Regions from separate parts of the Stenotrophomonas sp. NLF4-10 genome, predicted to be linked through region 2. Evidence: riboswitches for the same ligand, from Rfam matches in the RefSeq annotation. Region 2 holds a riboswitch; the other holds the start of a gene.
The links. Region 2 has a riboswitch for thiamine pyrophosphate ahead of thiC (phosphomethylpyrimidine synthase ThiC). Riboswitches for the same ligand answer to the same signal wherever they lie in the genome.
Positions count from the first base shown of each region.

Region 1: another riboswitch for thiamine pyrophosphate. It lies ahead of MIC98_RS04955 (TonB-dependent siderophore receptor); the one in region 2 lies ahead of thiC (phosphomethylpyrimidine synthase ThiC).

Region 1 is NZ_JAKSEE010000003.1:1,027,480-1,035,422, reverse strand. Features, by position in the region: gene MIC98_RS04970 (hypothetical protein) at 1-252, opposite strand, end outside; gene MIC98_RS04965 (hypothetical protein) at 348-845, opposite strand; gene MIC98_RS04960 (phosphotransferase) at 1,381-2,514, shown strand; TPP riboswitch at 2,558-2,652, shown strand; gene MIC98_RS04955 (TonB-dependent siderophore receptor) at 2,723-4,903, shown strand; gene pnuC (nicotinamide riboside transporter PnuC) at 4,900-5,478, shown strand; gene MIC98_RS04945 (XVIPCD domain-containing protein) at 5,700-6,638, opposite strand; gene MIC98_RS04940 (hypothetical protein) at 6,648-7,481, opposite strand; one part of gene MIC98_RS04935 (IS3 family transposase) at 7,480-7,720, shown strand; one part of gene MIC98_RS04935 (IS3 family transposase) at 7,720-7,943, shown strand, end outside.
Region 2 is NZ_JAKSEE010000003.1:3,214,911-3,222,853, reverse strand. Features, by position in the region: gene ggt (gamma-glutamyltransferase) at 1-557, shown strand, start outside; gene MIC98_RS15355 (BCCT family transporter) at 573-2,138, opposite strand; TPP riboswitch at 2,395-2,496, shown strand; gene thiC (phosphomethylpyrimidine synthase ThiC) at 2,599-4,476, shown strand; gene MIC98_RS15345 (hypothetical protein) at 4,728-4,994, shown strand; gene MIC98_RS15340 (winged helix-turn-helix domain-containing protein) at 5,207-7,513, shown strand; gene MIC98_RS15335 (helix-turn-helix transcriptional regulator) at 7,629-7,943, shown strand, end outside.

The DNA.
Region 1 (7,943 bases), 2.2 Mb from region 2:
GCCATCGTCCCACCAGACCGGGCCACGCTCGCCGAGCGCGCGCTTGGCGGCATCGACCGCCGCCCCGGCGCGCGCCAGTGCCTCGCGGTCGCCATGCCGGCGGGCAAGACCCACCTCCCGTCGCGCCGCCATCAACTGCCGCACCCACGACTGGCGCTTCGCCTCCGGCAGATGCGGGTTGGCGGCACGCCACAGCCGGCCGCGCGCCACCAGATAGCGGCCATCGGGCGTGCGCGGTGGGGACGGGGCCATGCGGCGGCTCTCACGGTTGGAAAAGAACCGCGACGATCACCGCCCATGCGTGCACGCCGCGTCGATGCCCTCGCCACCAGCGTGCATGCCATGCATCAGGTCAATGCCGACGTGGATTCATAGGGCAACGGCCGCAGGCCAAGCCCGGCGATGGCCGGGCCGGCGACCTCCAGCACCTCCGGTTCGCCATCGACCACGATCAGGATGTTGCCCGCCTCGATCTCGTCGTCGAACGCCTGCCGCACCGGGTCGGGCACGGTCGCGCCCAGCAGCGCCGCCGCCAGGCTGCCGACCAGCGCCCCGGCCACGCCGACGGCCGCCGCGCCAGCCAGGGTGATACCCAGCGGCGGCACCGCCACGGCGACCAGACCCGCCAGCAGGCCGGTGGCCGCGCCATAGCCGGCACCGCGGCCGGCGGCGGTGATCAGGTCGGTGTCGGCCATCTTGCGCTTGTCGGGGATCACGTATTTCTCGATGTCCGAGCGCGCCACCAGCAGGATGTCGTCGTTGTCCACGCCGGCACGGCGCGCGGCCACCACCGCCGCCTCGGCCATCGGCAGGCTGGATGCACTGAATACATGCCGCTTCTTCATGGCGATACCTCCTCTGTCGGATACGCCGCCAGCGGGCGGCTGTCACGCCGGATTGGCCCTGCACGCGGTTGTTGCTGCACCTGGTCGGTGTTGGGGTGGCGGATCATCACGCGGTCTCCACGACGCGACACCTGCCGCACGCCCAGCCTCCACCGGCAGCGGTTAGGGCGGCGTGGCCATGCGTGGCGGAATGGATACAAAGATGACCGCGTGCCCACTGCGGAAAGGTCGGTTCTTCTCGTCAACCGCGGGAAACGCACGTCCGCCGGGGCCGCCCTTGGGGAGCCCCGTAGGTGCCGGGCTTGCCCGGCACGGGGCTTCACCGGGAAAGCCCCATGCGGGGCGAGCCCCGCATCTACAGGAACACCCGGTCCCATGCGTGCCACGCCACCGCCATTGCTCCGGGCATGATTCCCGCGCCCGGGCAAAGAACCGGGATTCCTTGCCACGGGCAAGGCACGAACCCGCGCAAACCCGGGCGCTGCCGCTACCCTAGCTTCATCACGACACCATCCCGTGCCCTGCCCGTCCCCCAATGAACACCGACCACCGCGTCCAAGGCCTCGACAACGACGAGGTGCCCGCCGACTGGCCCGCGATCAGCGAACGCGAGGTCGCATGGCTGCGCGGGCGATTCCCGCAGCTTGAAGGTGCCGGCGCCACGCTGTGGCACAGCCCGCGCCCGATGTCGGCGGCCGCCATCGTCGAGGGCGCGGCGGGGCAGGTCTTCATCAAGCGCCATCACCACGACGTGCGCAACGCGGCGAGCCTGGCCGAGGAGCATCGCTTCATCGCCCACCTTGCCGGCGCGGGCGTGCCGGTGGTCGATGTGCTGCGGGACCGCGACGGCGCCACCGCCGTCGAGCATGGCGACTGGACCTACGAACTGCATGCCGTGGCCGACGGGCAGGACCTGTACCGCGACATCCCCTCGTGGACGCCGCTTGCCGAGCACGACCAGGCATGGGAGGCCGGCAGGATGCTGGCCACGCTGCACCTGGCATCGGCGAGCTACGGCGCCCCGCAGCGCAGCACCCACGTGCTGGTCGCGCGCGACGACCTGATCCGCGCCACCGACCCGATCGCACGGCTCGAACGCGACTTCGGCGAACGCCCGGCGCTGGCCGACTACCTGTCGCGCAAGCCGTGGCGGGACGGCCTCCGGCAGACCGTGCTGCCATGGCACGCGGGCCTGCACCAGCGCCTGCAGGCCGAACCGCGGCTGTGGGCGCACAACGACTGGCACGTCTCCAACCTGCTCTGGCGCCGCGAAGGCGATGCCATGCGCGTGGCGACCGTGCTCGATTTCGGCCTGGCCTCGCCCACCAGCGCCCTGTTCGACCTGGCCACCGCGATCGAGCGCAACGCGGTGGCGTGGCTGGAGCTGGAGCACGGCATGCAGGCCGTGCATGTCGATACCGCGCTCGCCCTGCTCGACGGCTACCGGCAGGTACGGCCGCTGTCCACCGCGCAGGTGCACCTGCTGGCCGACCTGCTGCCGGTGGTGCATTTCGATTTCGCACTGTCGGAGGTCGAATATTTCCACGGCGCCACCGGCTCGACCGCGAACGCCGACGTGGCGTGGCACACCTTCCTGCTGGGCCACGCCGAATGGTTCGGCACCCGCGCCGGGCAGGCATTGCTGGCCGCGCTGCACGCCGCCGCCTGAACGCGCACGCGGGGCAAATCCGTACCGTTTATGGTCAAATACGCCCCTGAAGCGGGGGTGCCTGACCAGTCAGGCTGAGAGAGTCCCTTGGAACCTGATCCGGTTTGCACCGGCGTAGGGAGCTTTGAGCAGCAGGCACACCGCCTTCGTGGCCGGTTGCGCATGCGCGCCTTCGCTTCGTCTCCCCCACCGGCCGATGACGAACCGAATGAACCGCTGCTACCGACTCTCGCTATTGACCGCTGCCCTGGGCGCGGCGCTGCCGCTGCATGCCAGCACCCCCGAAACCGACGCCAACGACACCCAGACCCGCTCCACCACCGAGCTGGCCGCCGTGCGCGTGCAGGCCAGGCAGCCCGGTGCCAGGGACACCCAATCCAACAGCTTCGGCAGCGGCGACTGGAAGAACACCCCGGCCTCGGTCAGCGTGCTGGACCGCAGCCTGCTCGACAACCGCCACGTGCGCACGCTGTCCGAGCTGGCCAGCAACGACGCCTCGCTGGGCGACAGCTACGCGCCGGTGGGCTACTACCAGAACATAGCCATCCGCGGCTTCGCGCTGGACACCGCCACCGGCTACCGCTTCAACGGCATGACCCTCGCCGGCGAACAGCGGCTGGCGCTGGAGAACGTGCAGCAGGTGGAAATCCTCAAGGGCGAAGCCGGCCTCGCCGCCGGCGTGATCGCCCCCGGCGGCGTCATCAACTTCGTCGGCAAGCGCCCGGCCGAAGTCCGCAGCGTCACCCTCGGCACCGATTCGGAAGGCTCGCGCCACGCCGCCGTGGACGTGGGCCACTGGCTGACCCCGCGCATCGGCGTGCGCTTCAACGCCGCATGGGAAGACGGCAACTCGTATGTCGACCATGCCGACGGCCGCCGCAACTTCTATTCGCTGGCCACCGACTGGCTGCTCGGCGAGCACGGCAAGCTGGAAGTGGACGCCAACTACCAGACCAGCGCGCAGCGCTCGGTCTCGGGCTACCAGCTGCTGGGTGCCACCGCACTGCCGCGCGACGTGGACCGCAAGCAGATGCTCGGCTACCAGCGCTGGCAGCAGCCGGTGGGCATCGACAGCACCAACATCACCGCCTTGCACACCTACGACTTCAGCCCGGCGTGGCAGTCGCGCGTGTCGGCCAGCCACAGCCGCTCGGTGATCGACGACAACGTCGCCTTCGCCTATGGCTGCTACTACGCAGAGTCCTGCTGGGACGGCAGCGTGCTGGGCAACTACTTCGCGCCCAACGGCGACTACGACATCTACGACTACCGCAGCCCGGACGACACCCGCCGCAACCAGCAGCTGCGCGCCGAACTGCGCGGCCGCTTCGCCACCGGTGCGGTGGACCACCAGCTCACCGTCGGCGCGGATTACTTCGATCGCTCCGTGGACAAGCGCCTCAACGTCAACGAGTACGTCGGCACGGGCAACATCCACGACCAGCAGGTGCCGCAGTTCGATCCCTCGCCACTGCAGCCCGGCGCATCGGTGCGGCGCCTGGACAGCCGGCAGAAGGCGCTGTTCGTGCTGGACCGCGTGAACCTCGCCGACGACTGGCAGTGGCTGGCCGGCGGCCGCTTCGTGCGCCTGGACGAGCGCGACTGGGACAAGCGCGGCAATCCCGAGCGCGAGAGCCGCGTGTCGCACTTCCTGCCGCAGACCGCGCTGATCTGGAGCGCGACCGATCAGCTCAACGTCTATGCCAGCTACGTGCGCGGCATCGCGCTCGGGCAGGAAGCGCCGTTCTGGACCAGCAATGAAGGCAACTTCCTGCCTTCGGTGCTGTCGCGCCAGATCGAAGTAGGCGCCAAGTACGCACCATCGGATTCCCTGACGCTGGGCGCCGCGCTGTTCCGCATCAGTCGGCCGTTCCAGTACGCCAAGCCCGACGACAGCGACTACGGCTACACCTTCGTGCAGGAAGGCCAACAGACCCACACAGGCCTGGAACTGAGCGCGCAGGGGCGCGTCGGCGAACGCCTGCAACTCACCGCCAGTGCCAGCGTGCTGCGGGCACGCGCGCACGATACCGGCACGCCTGCCTACGAAGGCCACCCGCTGGTCAACGTGCCGGCCACGCGCGCAAGCCTGCATGCCGACTACCAACTGCCGTTCGCCCCCGACCTCGGCATCACCGGCGGCTGGCGCTACGCCTCCTCCAACGTCGCCACCGTCGATGGCCGCGTGCGCGCGCCCGGCTACAGCGTGGTGGACGCCGGCCTGCGCTTCCGGCACCAGTTGCAGGGCCACGCGCTGGACTGGAACCTGTCGGTGGACAACGTGTTCAACCGCTTCTACTGGCGCGACACCGGCAGCAGCGCCGGCGACTACTACCTGTTCCCCGGCGCCCCGCGGCAGGCGCGCCTGTCGGTAACCATCGCGCTATGAACCCCGCGATCCTCGAATGGTCCGCCGTCGCCTTCAGCATCCTCGGCGTATGGCTGATGGCGCAACGGCGGATGCTGGCCTGGCCGGTCGGGCTGGTTTCCGTCGGCCTGTACGCGCTGGTGTTCTTCGAGGCCCGGCTGTATTCGGACACCCTGCTGCAAGGTGCCTTCGCCGCGTTCCTGCTCTACGGCTGGCTCAACTGGCACCGGCAAGACAAACCCGACGGCCGCATCGTCGTCGCGCCACTGGCGCCTAGCCATTGCGCACGCGACCTCGGCCTGGGCATCGCCTTCGGCCTGGCCCTGGGCGCGGGCATGCACACCTGGACCGACGCCGCCCTGCCCTGGCTGGACGCCATGCTCGCCGCCCTCAGCCTGGTCGCGCAGTGGTGGCAGGCGCGCCGGCACGCCGCCGCGTGGTGGCTGTGGATCGCGGTGGACCTGGTCTACGTGGGCATGTATGCGGTGAAGTCGCTGCACGCCACGGCCGGGTTGTATCTGCTCTTCATCGGGCTGGCGGTGATGGGGTTGCGGGCCTGGACAAGTGCCGGCAAGCAAGCAGCCCTCCCCCGGTAGCGACAGACGCAGGTCGCCTCCCGCCGGGTAATTCCCCTACTTCCAGGGGCCGATAGAACGATCAGGGTCAAAGGCATGGAAACTCGGTTCTTCCCCTGCCTTCTTCCTGCTTTCCCCCCATCGAAGCCGGGCTGGGTAGTATCACCAGCCCCAGAAAGAGCAGCCGCCCCCATAAGCAAAAGCTGGCCCCATGGAAACCCGCCCATGCGTCCTGCTTTTCGTCACCCCATCTGCATCGGGGCATGGGTTTGCGCGACTACGGGCTCACTCTGGGCGGCCGGCGCGCGCTCCTGTTGAGCCTGAATGATCTGCTCGACCTTTACGTATGACTGCTCCACAGGCATCCGCGCCGCAGCATCGACGGCCACTGATGCCCTTACATGGGCCGGATTGTCGAGATCACCCTGCACTACGAACAGGCGCTGTCTTGCGCCATCGCTCGGTGCACTGCCCAGGACCACGTGGTCAACACGCTCCAGCCCATTCTCCTTGGCCACCGCCAGCAGGCCGACAGAAATTCGTTCGCTGGTACCGTCGTACTCTCGACCATGCTGCTGATCGATGCCTGCGACCTGTTCACGGATCACGTCAAGCATCTCGCGATCTTTGTCGGGCAGCTGCTCTTCGCTGATGAGGCGTTGCATGATGGTGCGCTCCGGCATGCGGTTGTAGTGCTCCGTGTTCAACTCGCTGTCGGGGAATGGGGCGCGAATGCTGCGGATGTATTCCACATTGCTAAGTGGTTTGAGCCCGCCCTGAAAATCCTTGTCCTGCACGAACAGGAGGTTCGTACGGTGCAGCCCGGCGTGGTTCAGCGCGCCCCAGGTGAAGTCGATGCAGCTGTTGGTGGCGCCGTGGTATTTCGTGTCGAACCCATGCTCCTCAGGCTTTGCACCAAACTCAGTCAGCTGCGCATATTGTTCCTCGCTGATTTCCATGGTGCGCTGGTAGAAGGGCTTCTGGTACTGATCGACATCATCGTGATAGATCTTTCCCGGGCCGGTCATAACGCCATGTTCGACAGGCGCGAACCCGAAGCTTGTTTGTTCGTCACCATGCGCGACCGTGTAATAAACATGTCCGGCCGTCGAGGTTCCACCCGCGAGCAGCGGCGTTCCTGGCGCGGCGACAAAGACCGTCACTGTGTACTTTTCATCCATGAATAGTCCCTATTTGGATTTGTGTCGATAAGCGACCAGCAGCTCCGACCTGATCGACATCAGCTGCCCGGGAGGATTGAGCAACCTGATGCTCAGTTGGTACTTCCCAGGCTGAACATCCTGAGCCCAAGCCAGCGCCAGCGGTGAGTAATGGCTGTCAACAGATTCCAGCCCGGCCGACTGGAGCGATAGATTGTCCACACCATCCAGCCATCCGCCCGGCACGCGGCCATCGGATCCCACGGCGACGATCCGTGCGGGCACCCCTACATGCGATTCCACACGCACCAGCGGCACATTGACGGCTTCCTGCCCATCGAGCCGCTTCAGTACCAGCTCCGCTTCCAGCCCGGACCTGCGCACCTCCTGCGCGGATTGCAACGATTTCAGCCCATCATTCCCGCCCACGCGAATGCCCAGGAACAGGGTGGCCGTCGCGTTCTTGCCGGGGGGCAGCAGCTCGAAATCGACCACCATGGGTTCTGCCATGGCCACCATCGGAAGCGATCTGACAAAAGGCACAGCATCTTCACGAATGGTGGATGAGGGCTGATCCGGAGTGCGGCTCGTCTGCGCCTGGCAGCTGCCAAGCAATAGTCCAGCAAAACAGATCATCCCGCAGAACAGTATTCTTCCCTGGACCGGCATCGACGCTCCTTGATTACAGTTTCCACTGCTGATTTGGGGGAACGAATCTCCGGACAAATCAAGTCCTGCCAAGATCTCTGTATCTTTATACTCCCCCACAAGCAAGGGGTCCGAGACAGGGTTCACGTGGCAGGGTTCACCCCCGTTTTCACGGACACTTACGAGAAGGCCGATCGAGGCCTGAGGAGTGTTCATGTCGAAGCGAAGGAAGTTCAGCGCCGAGTTCAAGCGCGGTGCTATTGAGCAGGCCAGCCAGCCGGGTGTGAGCTGTGCCCAAGTGGCTCGGGAGTTGGGGATCCGCGACACCCTGTTGACCCGCTGGAAGCGGGAAGCCCAGAGCCAGGGGGTGGTGGCTTTCGGCGGCAGCGGGACGCCCCGGGACGAAGAGCTGGCCCGCCTCAAGCGCGAGCTGGCCCGGGTGAGGAAGGAACGGGATTTTTTGCGAGAAGCGGCGACGTTCTTTGCCAAGGGATCATCCTGAGGTATCAGGTGATCGAACGTTGCCGCGACGCGTTTCCGGTTCGACTGATGTGCCGCTGCCTGAAGGTGTCGGCCAGCGGTTACTACGACTGGAGCCAGCGACTGCCCAGCGCCCGACAGCGCGACAACCAGCGCCTGGCCGCGCGAATCCGCGAGATGCACGAGGACAGCCGTGGC
Region 2 (7,943 bases):
CCGACGGCATGATGGTGTCGCTGATCCAGTCCAACTACCGCGGCATGGGCAGTGGCATGGCGCCACCGGGGCTGGGCTTCATCCTGCAGGACCGCGGCGAGATGTTCGTGCTGCGCAAGGACCACCCCAACGGCTATGCGCCGGGCAAGCGCCCGTTCCAGACCATCATCCCGGCCTTCATCACCAAGGACGGCCAGCCGTTCGCCAGCTTCGGCGTGATGGGCGGGGCGATGCAGCCGCAGGGCCATGCGCAGATCGTGATGAACCTGGTGGACTTCGGCATGAACCTGCAGGAAGCCGGCGATGCGCCGCGCATCCAGCACGAAGGCTCGACCGAACCGACCGGCCAATCCACGGTGATGAGCGATGGCGGCGAGGTCAATCTCGAAACCGGCTTCCCGTATGAAACGATCCGCGCACTGATGCGCAAGGGCCACCGCGTGGTGTTCGCCGACGGCCCGTATGGTGGCTATCAGGCGATCCTGCGCGACCCCGAAACCGGCGTGTACTACGGCGCTTCGGAAAGCCGCAAGGACGGGCAGGCGGCCGGTTACTGACCGGCCGGCCCGACTTCAGCCATCGTCCCTTGCCTGCGCGGCGTCGGCCTGCGCCGCCATCTCGCGCTCGATCCATGCCTGCACCGCGTGCCGCGCACGCTGCGCCTGCCGTCGTTCCAGCAGGTACTCCAAGTCCAGCACGCGGTACAGGCTGACCATCACCAGCACCATCAGCAGCGCGAACGGCAACGCGGCGATGGTGATCATGCCCTGCAACGCTTCCAGCCCGCCGGCCAGCAACAGCACCGCGGCGATCAGCGCCACCGCCACGCCCCACACCAGCTTGCGCGACAGCGGCGGGTCGCCAGCCTCGTCGGTGGACATGCTGGCCAGCACCAGCACCGCCGAATCGGCCGAGGTGACGAAGAAGATCACCAGCAGCATCAGCGCGACCACCGACAGCAGCAGCGAGCCGGGCAGGCTGTCGAACAGTGCGAACAGCACCGTCTCGTAGCCGCCGGCCAATGCCTGCAACAGGTCGGCATGGCCGGTCAGCTGCGCCCACAGTGCGCTGCCGCCGAATACCGAGAACCACAGGAAGCCGAGCAGGGTCGGTGCCAGCACCACGCCGATCACGAACTCGCGCACGCTGCGGCCGCGCGACACACGCGCGATGAACGCACCGACGAACGGTGCCCACGCGATCCACCACGCCCAGTAGAAGATCGTCCAGTCCGCCACCCAGGTGCTGCTGGAAAACGGCGACATGCGCAGGCTCATCGTCAGCAGTTGGTTGAGGTAGGAACCGAGCGTGGTGGTGAAGGTGTCGAAGATGAAGCCGGTCGGCCCCAGCACCAGCACCGCCGCCAGCAGCAACCCGGCCAGCGCCAGGTTGAAGTTGGACAGCCACTTGATGCCGCGGTCCACGCCGCTGGTGGTGGAGGCCATGTACAGCACGAAGGCGATGGCGATGATGGTCAATTGCACCGGCACCGTGGCGGTGATGCCGAACACGCGCTGCAGGCCGGCGGCGATCTGGATGGTGCCGAAGCCCAGCGTGGTGGCCACGCCGATCGCAGTGGCCACCACCGCGGCGATGTTCACCACCTGCCCGAACGCACCGCGATGGTGGCGCCCGATCACCGGCTGCAGCATGTCGCTGATAAGGCCACGGCCGTTGCGGTTGTACTGGAACCACGCCATCGCCAGCCCGATCAGCGCATAGATCGCCCACGGGTGCAGGCCCCAGTGGAAGAACGCGTAGCGCATCGCCGCGCGCGCCGCGTCCGCGCTCTGTGGCGGCAGCCCCTCCGGCGGCTTGGCGAAGTGCGAGATCGGCTCGGCCGCGCCCCAGAACACCAGGCCGATGCCCATGCCGGCGGCGAACAGCATCGACAGCCAGCTGGCGCGGGAGAAATCCGGTTCCGCATCCTCGCCGCCGATGCGCAGGTTGCCGAAGCGGCCGAACGCCAGGTACAGCAGGAAGGCCAGGGTGAGGAACACGATCAGCAGGTACAGCCAGCCGGCGTTGCGCACGACTTCGACAAGCAGGCCCTGCACCACGTCGTTGAACGGGCCGGGGGCGATGCCGGCCAGCAGCACCAGGGCGGCGACCAGCGCGATGGAAACACGAAACACCATGAAGGAGCTTCTCCGATCAGAGCATGAGGGGAGCGAGCCGGGGCTTGCAGCGGAACCGGCCACATGGGCGCGGTGGGGAAGGCCGTCGAAGCGGCGCAGGGGTGGCGAAGATGAACAACCACGCCACAGCCTAATGAACAAAACGTCATGGTTTCGTTAATGCATCCCGCACGGCCGTGGCTGAAGATCGGCCGCAATGACGCAAACAGCGGCCGCAAGGGCCGAAAGACGCACCCCTGCCTTTGTGGTCTAATGCCGGCCGAAGCGGGGGTACCGCGGCCGCAAGGCCACGGTTGAGACAGTCCCTTGGAACCTGATCCGGCTGATACCGGCGTAGGGAAGCTTTGCAATGTTCGATCGCGCGTGGACACCGCCCGAGGTGCGTCCGTGCGCCTGCGGCAATGCGCCTTCGCTTCGTTCAACCCGTACCTCCGTGCGGGATCCCAACAGGACGATGCCGATGAACGCACAGCTCTCCGCCCTGCAGCAGCAGGCACAGCAACTTTCCGAATCCGTGACCCGGCCGATTCCCGGCTCGCGCAAGATCTTCGTGCCCGGTTCGCGCCCGGACCTGCAGGTGCCGATGCGCGAGATCGCGCTGACCCGCACGCCGACGCTGTTCGGTGGCGAGGACAATCCGCCGGTCACCGTCTATGACACCTCCGGCCCCTATACCGACCCGGACGCGTGCATCGACCTGTCCACCGGTTTGCCGGCATTGCGCGCGCGCTGGATCGAAGAGCGCGGCGACACCGAGCCGCTTCCCGCGCTCAGCTCGGCGTTCGGCCGTTCGCGCGAGGGCAATGCCAAGCTCGACGCGGTGCGCTTCCCCAACCGTACGCTGCCGCGCCGCGCGCGGGCCGGCGCCAACGTCACCCAGATGCATTACGCGCGGCGCGGCATCGTCACTCCGGAGATGGAGTACGTCGCCATCCGCGAGAACCAGCGGCTGGAGGCGGTGCGCGAGGCGCATCTGCTTGCGCAGCATCCGGGGCAGAGCTTCGGCGCGAACATCCAGCAGGTCATCACCCCCGAGTTCGTGCGTGAGGAGATTGCCCGCGGCCGCGCCATCCTGCCCAACAACATCAACCACCCGGAAAGCGAGCCGATGATCATCGGCCGCAACTTCCTGACCAAGATCAACGCCAACATCGGCAACAGCGCGGTGTCCTCGGGCATTGCCGAGGAAGTGGAAAAACTGGTGTGGGCGATCCGCTGGGGCGGCGACACGGTGATGGACCTGTCCACCGGCAAGCACATCCACGAGACGCGCGAGTGGATCATCCGCAACTCGCCGGTGCCGATCGGCACGGTGCCGATCTACCAGGCGCTGGAAAAGGTGGATGGCCGCGCCGAGGAGCTGAACTGGGAAATCTTCCGCGACACCTTGATCGAACAGGCCGAGCAGGGCGTGGACTACTTCACCATCCACGCCGGGGTGCTGCTGCGCCACGTGCCGCTGACGGCCAGGCGCGTGACCGGCATCGTCTCGCGCGGCGGCAGCATCATGGCCAAGTGGTGCCTTGCGCACCACAAGGAAAATTTCCTCTATACGCATTTCGAGGATATCTGCGACATCATGAAGGCCTACGACGTGGCCTTCTCGCTGGGCGACGGCCTGCGCCCGGGCTGCATCGCCGATGCCAACGACGCGGCGCAGTTCGGCGAACTCGAAGCACTGGGCGAACTGACGAAGATCGCGTGGAAGCACGACGTGCAGACCATGATCGAAGGCCCGGGCCACGTGCCGATGCAACTGATCAAGGTGAACATGGACAAGCAGCTGCGCGAGTGCGGCGAAGCGCCGTTCTACACGCTCGGGCCGCTGACCACCGACATCGCGCCCGGCTACGACCACATCACCAGCGCGATTGGTGCTGCGATGATCGGCTGGTACGGCACCGCGATGCTCTGCTACGTGACGCCGAAGGAGCACCTCGGCCTGCCCAACCGCGAGGACGTGCGCGACGGCATCATGGCCTACAGGATCGCCGCGCACGCCGCCGACCTGGCCAAGGGCCATCCCGGCGCGCAGGTACGCGACAACGCCCTGAGCAAGGCGCGCTTCGAGTTCCGCTGGCAGGACCAGTTCCACCTCGGCCTGGACCCGGAGAAGGCGCAGTCGATGCACGACGAGACGATGCCGAAGGAAGCGCACAAATTGGCGCACTTCTGCTCGATGTGCGGCCCGCACTTCTGCTCGATGAAGATCACCCAGGACGTACGCGACTACGCCGCCGAGCAGGGCGTCGATGAAGCCACCGCGCTGGAAACGGGCATGGCCGGGAAGGCGAAGGAATTCCGCGAGCAGGGTGCGCAGGTCTATCGGGTGGAGTGATGTGCTTGCGCGTCGGGGCCTCTCTCCCTGCGGGAGAGGGCGCCCCTGGCTCCCATGGCTGAATCATCGGGACTCCATCGTCCTCGCCTCACTCCAGCTCTCGACAGGGGATACCTTTCCGGTGAGGTCCCGTGCCGGGCAAGCCCAGCCCAGCACCCACTCGGAATGCCGGGCTGCGGGGCTTGCCCCGCATGAAGCTTTCCCGACAGCATCCATGCGGAAGCAGGCTCGGCACTTGTGGCAGCAACGCCATGACCAGCATCGGTTCGTGGGTGACTGTGTTGTGTGATGCATTGCCGATTTATGCATCAGCAGCGCCACGACATCACGCCTGCGCGATGGCCCGGAGAGTGGCCGGAAATCGTGGTCTTCAGTTTTTCTTCAGCATGTTGAATGCATGCGAAATGCTGCTCTGGGCGATTGGCGATGAACGCGGGAGTACCCTTGTTTCAAGGCTTTTCCAGCTTCCTGGAGCTGGCGTCGCAAAAAAATTTCGCGCCCGAGGGCGCGAATCCTGAAACAGTTTGTATGAATCCGTCGGCGAGAGAGAGCCTGATGTTGCCCTGCACGAGAGCGCAGGAAACGATGCCTAGGCTAATATCCGCGCGCCTTGAAACATTTGCGGTTTGCGTTGACGCCATTTGCGGATTCTGGCGGTTCACTGGCGGTGGCATTCACCAGGGGGCGGGCACGGGAAGGTGCCCACCAGCGATTTCGTCCCTGACACGGTATGGAACACATCGACAACGACATGCCGGCCTTGGACCGGTTGCACATCGGCGAATGCCTCGTCGTCCTGTCTTCGCGCGAAGTGCACGCACCGGGCGCACGACGGCCGGTACGGCTGACGCCCAAGGCGGCCAGTGTATTGCTGGTGCTCGCGCGCAACGCCGGCAACGTGGTCACCCGTGACGATTTGTTCGCGCAGGTGTGGCCGGACACCTTGCCGACCAACGACGTGCTCACCCAGGCGATCACGCAGCTGCGCAAGGCATTCGCAGCAGGTGGCGCCTCCGCGGATGGCCACAGCAGCATCGAGACGATTGCCAAGAGTGGCTATCGCCTGCTGGCGCCCGTCACGTGGGACATGCCGGAGCCATTGCCCCCTCGGGCCGATGTCGTGGTGGACGCCGCTGCCCAGGCCGCTGTAGCCCCGCCAGCGCCAATCGAAGAAGGGGGAAAACCCCGCAACTGGCGCCGCATGCGCCGCCGCCTGTTGTGGCTGGTTGGACTGGCATTGCTGTGCAGCACGTTGCTGCTGGCCTGGTTGCTGTGGCAGCGGTCGGGGACGGAGACGTTGCAGGATGCGATCAACAGCGATGGCACCCGCGTGATAGGCAGCCCCGAGCCGCCATACCGGTTGATTACCACCACCGAGGGATTTGAAACCTGGCCGGCGTTGTCGCCGGACGGTGCATTGGTGGTCTATGCCGATGAAAGTGGCCGGCATTCCACGCTGAAAGTGCAGAGTACCGGCAATGCACCTGCGGTAGCGCTGGCGGAGACGCCCGACGACGCCTCCGATCGTCTGCCGGCGTGGTCGCCGGATGGACGCGAAATCGCATTCGCGCGTTTTCGTGAGCAGGGGCAGTGCGAAGTACTGGTGCGGGCAGTTACCGGTGGCGATGAGCGCCGGGTTGCCGATTGCAACGGTGCGGACATGCTCAGTTTCGACTGGACGCCGGATGGGCGAGGGTTGGTGTTCGGCTCTATGACCGGGCCTCGAGGTGCGCCCGGTATCCGCATTCTTGATTTGGCATCCGGCCGCTGGACGGCACTGGACTACACGCGTGGTCCTGATGATTTCGATTACGCACCGCGCTTTTCTCCGGATGGCCGGCACATCGGTTTTGCGCGCAACCCGCAGGTCGGTGACCTCTGGTTGATGGATGCCGATGGCGGCAATGCACGGCGCATGACCGAAGATGCTGCCGAGCTTCGTGGCTGGAGCTGGATGGATGATGCGACGATGGTGTTCGGTCGCCGCGTGGGTACCGAGTCGCGCCTGTACCGGCTGGACGTGAGTTCGCGAAAATTGCAGGACATGGATGTGGACGATGCACAAAGTCCTGCCGTGGCGCGGCTCAAGCCGATGCTGGCCTTCGTGCATCGGCGTCCGCAATTCGGCCTTTTCCGGATTGCGCTCGATGGCAGTGGTGACAGTCAGCGCCTGTTCGCCTCTTCTGGTCGTGATGCACAGCCAATGGTGGCCCCGGATGGGCGGCAACTGGCATTCACCTCCGATCGCTCGGGTATTTTCGGCTTGTGGTGGGGGCGGCTGGATCAGCCGGATTCATTGCGTTTGGTTGCCGGGTTGCGGCCAGAGGCACGGCAGGCCCCGGACTGGGCGGCCGACAGCCGTCGGTTGCTGGTCAGCGGGCGCGACGAGGCCGGACATCCCGGCATTTACGAGGTTGAACCCGCGCATGGGCGCTGGCAGCGGTTGCCGGTATCGGCGTATGAGCCATTGCAGGCGGTATATGGGCCTTCGCCGGAACGGCTGTACGTGATCGAGCGCGACGCCGACGAGCGGATGGTGCTGGTGCTATTCGACCGTTCGCGGATTCCGTGGCAACGGCTGGCCAGCCTGACAGGTGTTTCGCAGGTGCGCTACGACCGCAGCAGCATGCGTGTTCTGTTCACCCGCTTGGCCGGCGGTGGCTTGTGGCAAGCCGATGCGGCACTTTCGCCCGACAGTGTCCGGCAGATCAACGAGGTGGCTCCGAGTCGCTGGCGCTACCGCACCTGGGCCGTGGGTGCGGGCGGCGTAATCGAGTATCTGCGTGCCGAGGCCACTTGCCAGTCACGCCTGATCCGGTTGGATGGGCCAGAGCACGGCACGAGCCGCTGCCTGCATGCCGACGCATCGGCCGGCAGCAATGGCTTGAGCCTGGCGCCTGACGGCGACGCGGCTTATGTGGCATTGGCAGTGAACGATGGCACCAACATCGGTGTGATGCCGGTACCGAAAGAGCACCTGAAATTGCCGTTGGGTGTCCTCAAGTGGTTGCCACAGCTGGGGAAATCGGATTCGTGATTCCTTCGGATCGACCTTCGTGGAGATTTCGGCACGACCTCGCGAAAACTTCCTGACGGTTGCAGGCAGATTTGGCAAAACCATCGGCCAGTGAAGGCAAATGATGGTGTGTCACATGCGGCAGGTTTCCTGGGTCGATCGCGGCCAGTCGGTTTCGTTCGAGAAGCAAGGTGAAGAGGGCAGCCGCCCGAATTGCGTCGGTGTCGCGCGGCTGGGCAGCCTGCAGACATCCGGTACGGTGTTCACCTTGTGGATGCAGTTGCGTGGCAGCAGCTGGATCGAATCCAAGGAGGGCAAGTTCCGGCTGCACCAGCGCGAATGGATTGCATTCGAAAAGGAATCGCGGCCGATGGTCCAGGCCGGGCGCGATGGCATCTGCATCGGCATGGCCCTGGATGGCGATGCGCTGCGCCTGCTGGGTACCTTGGCC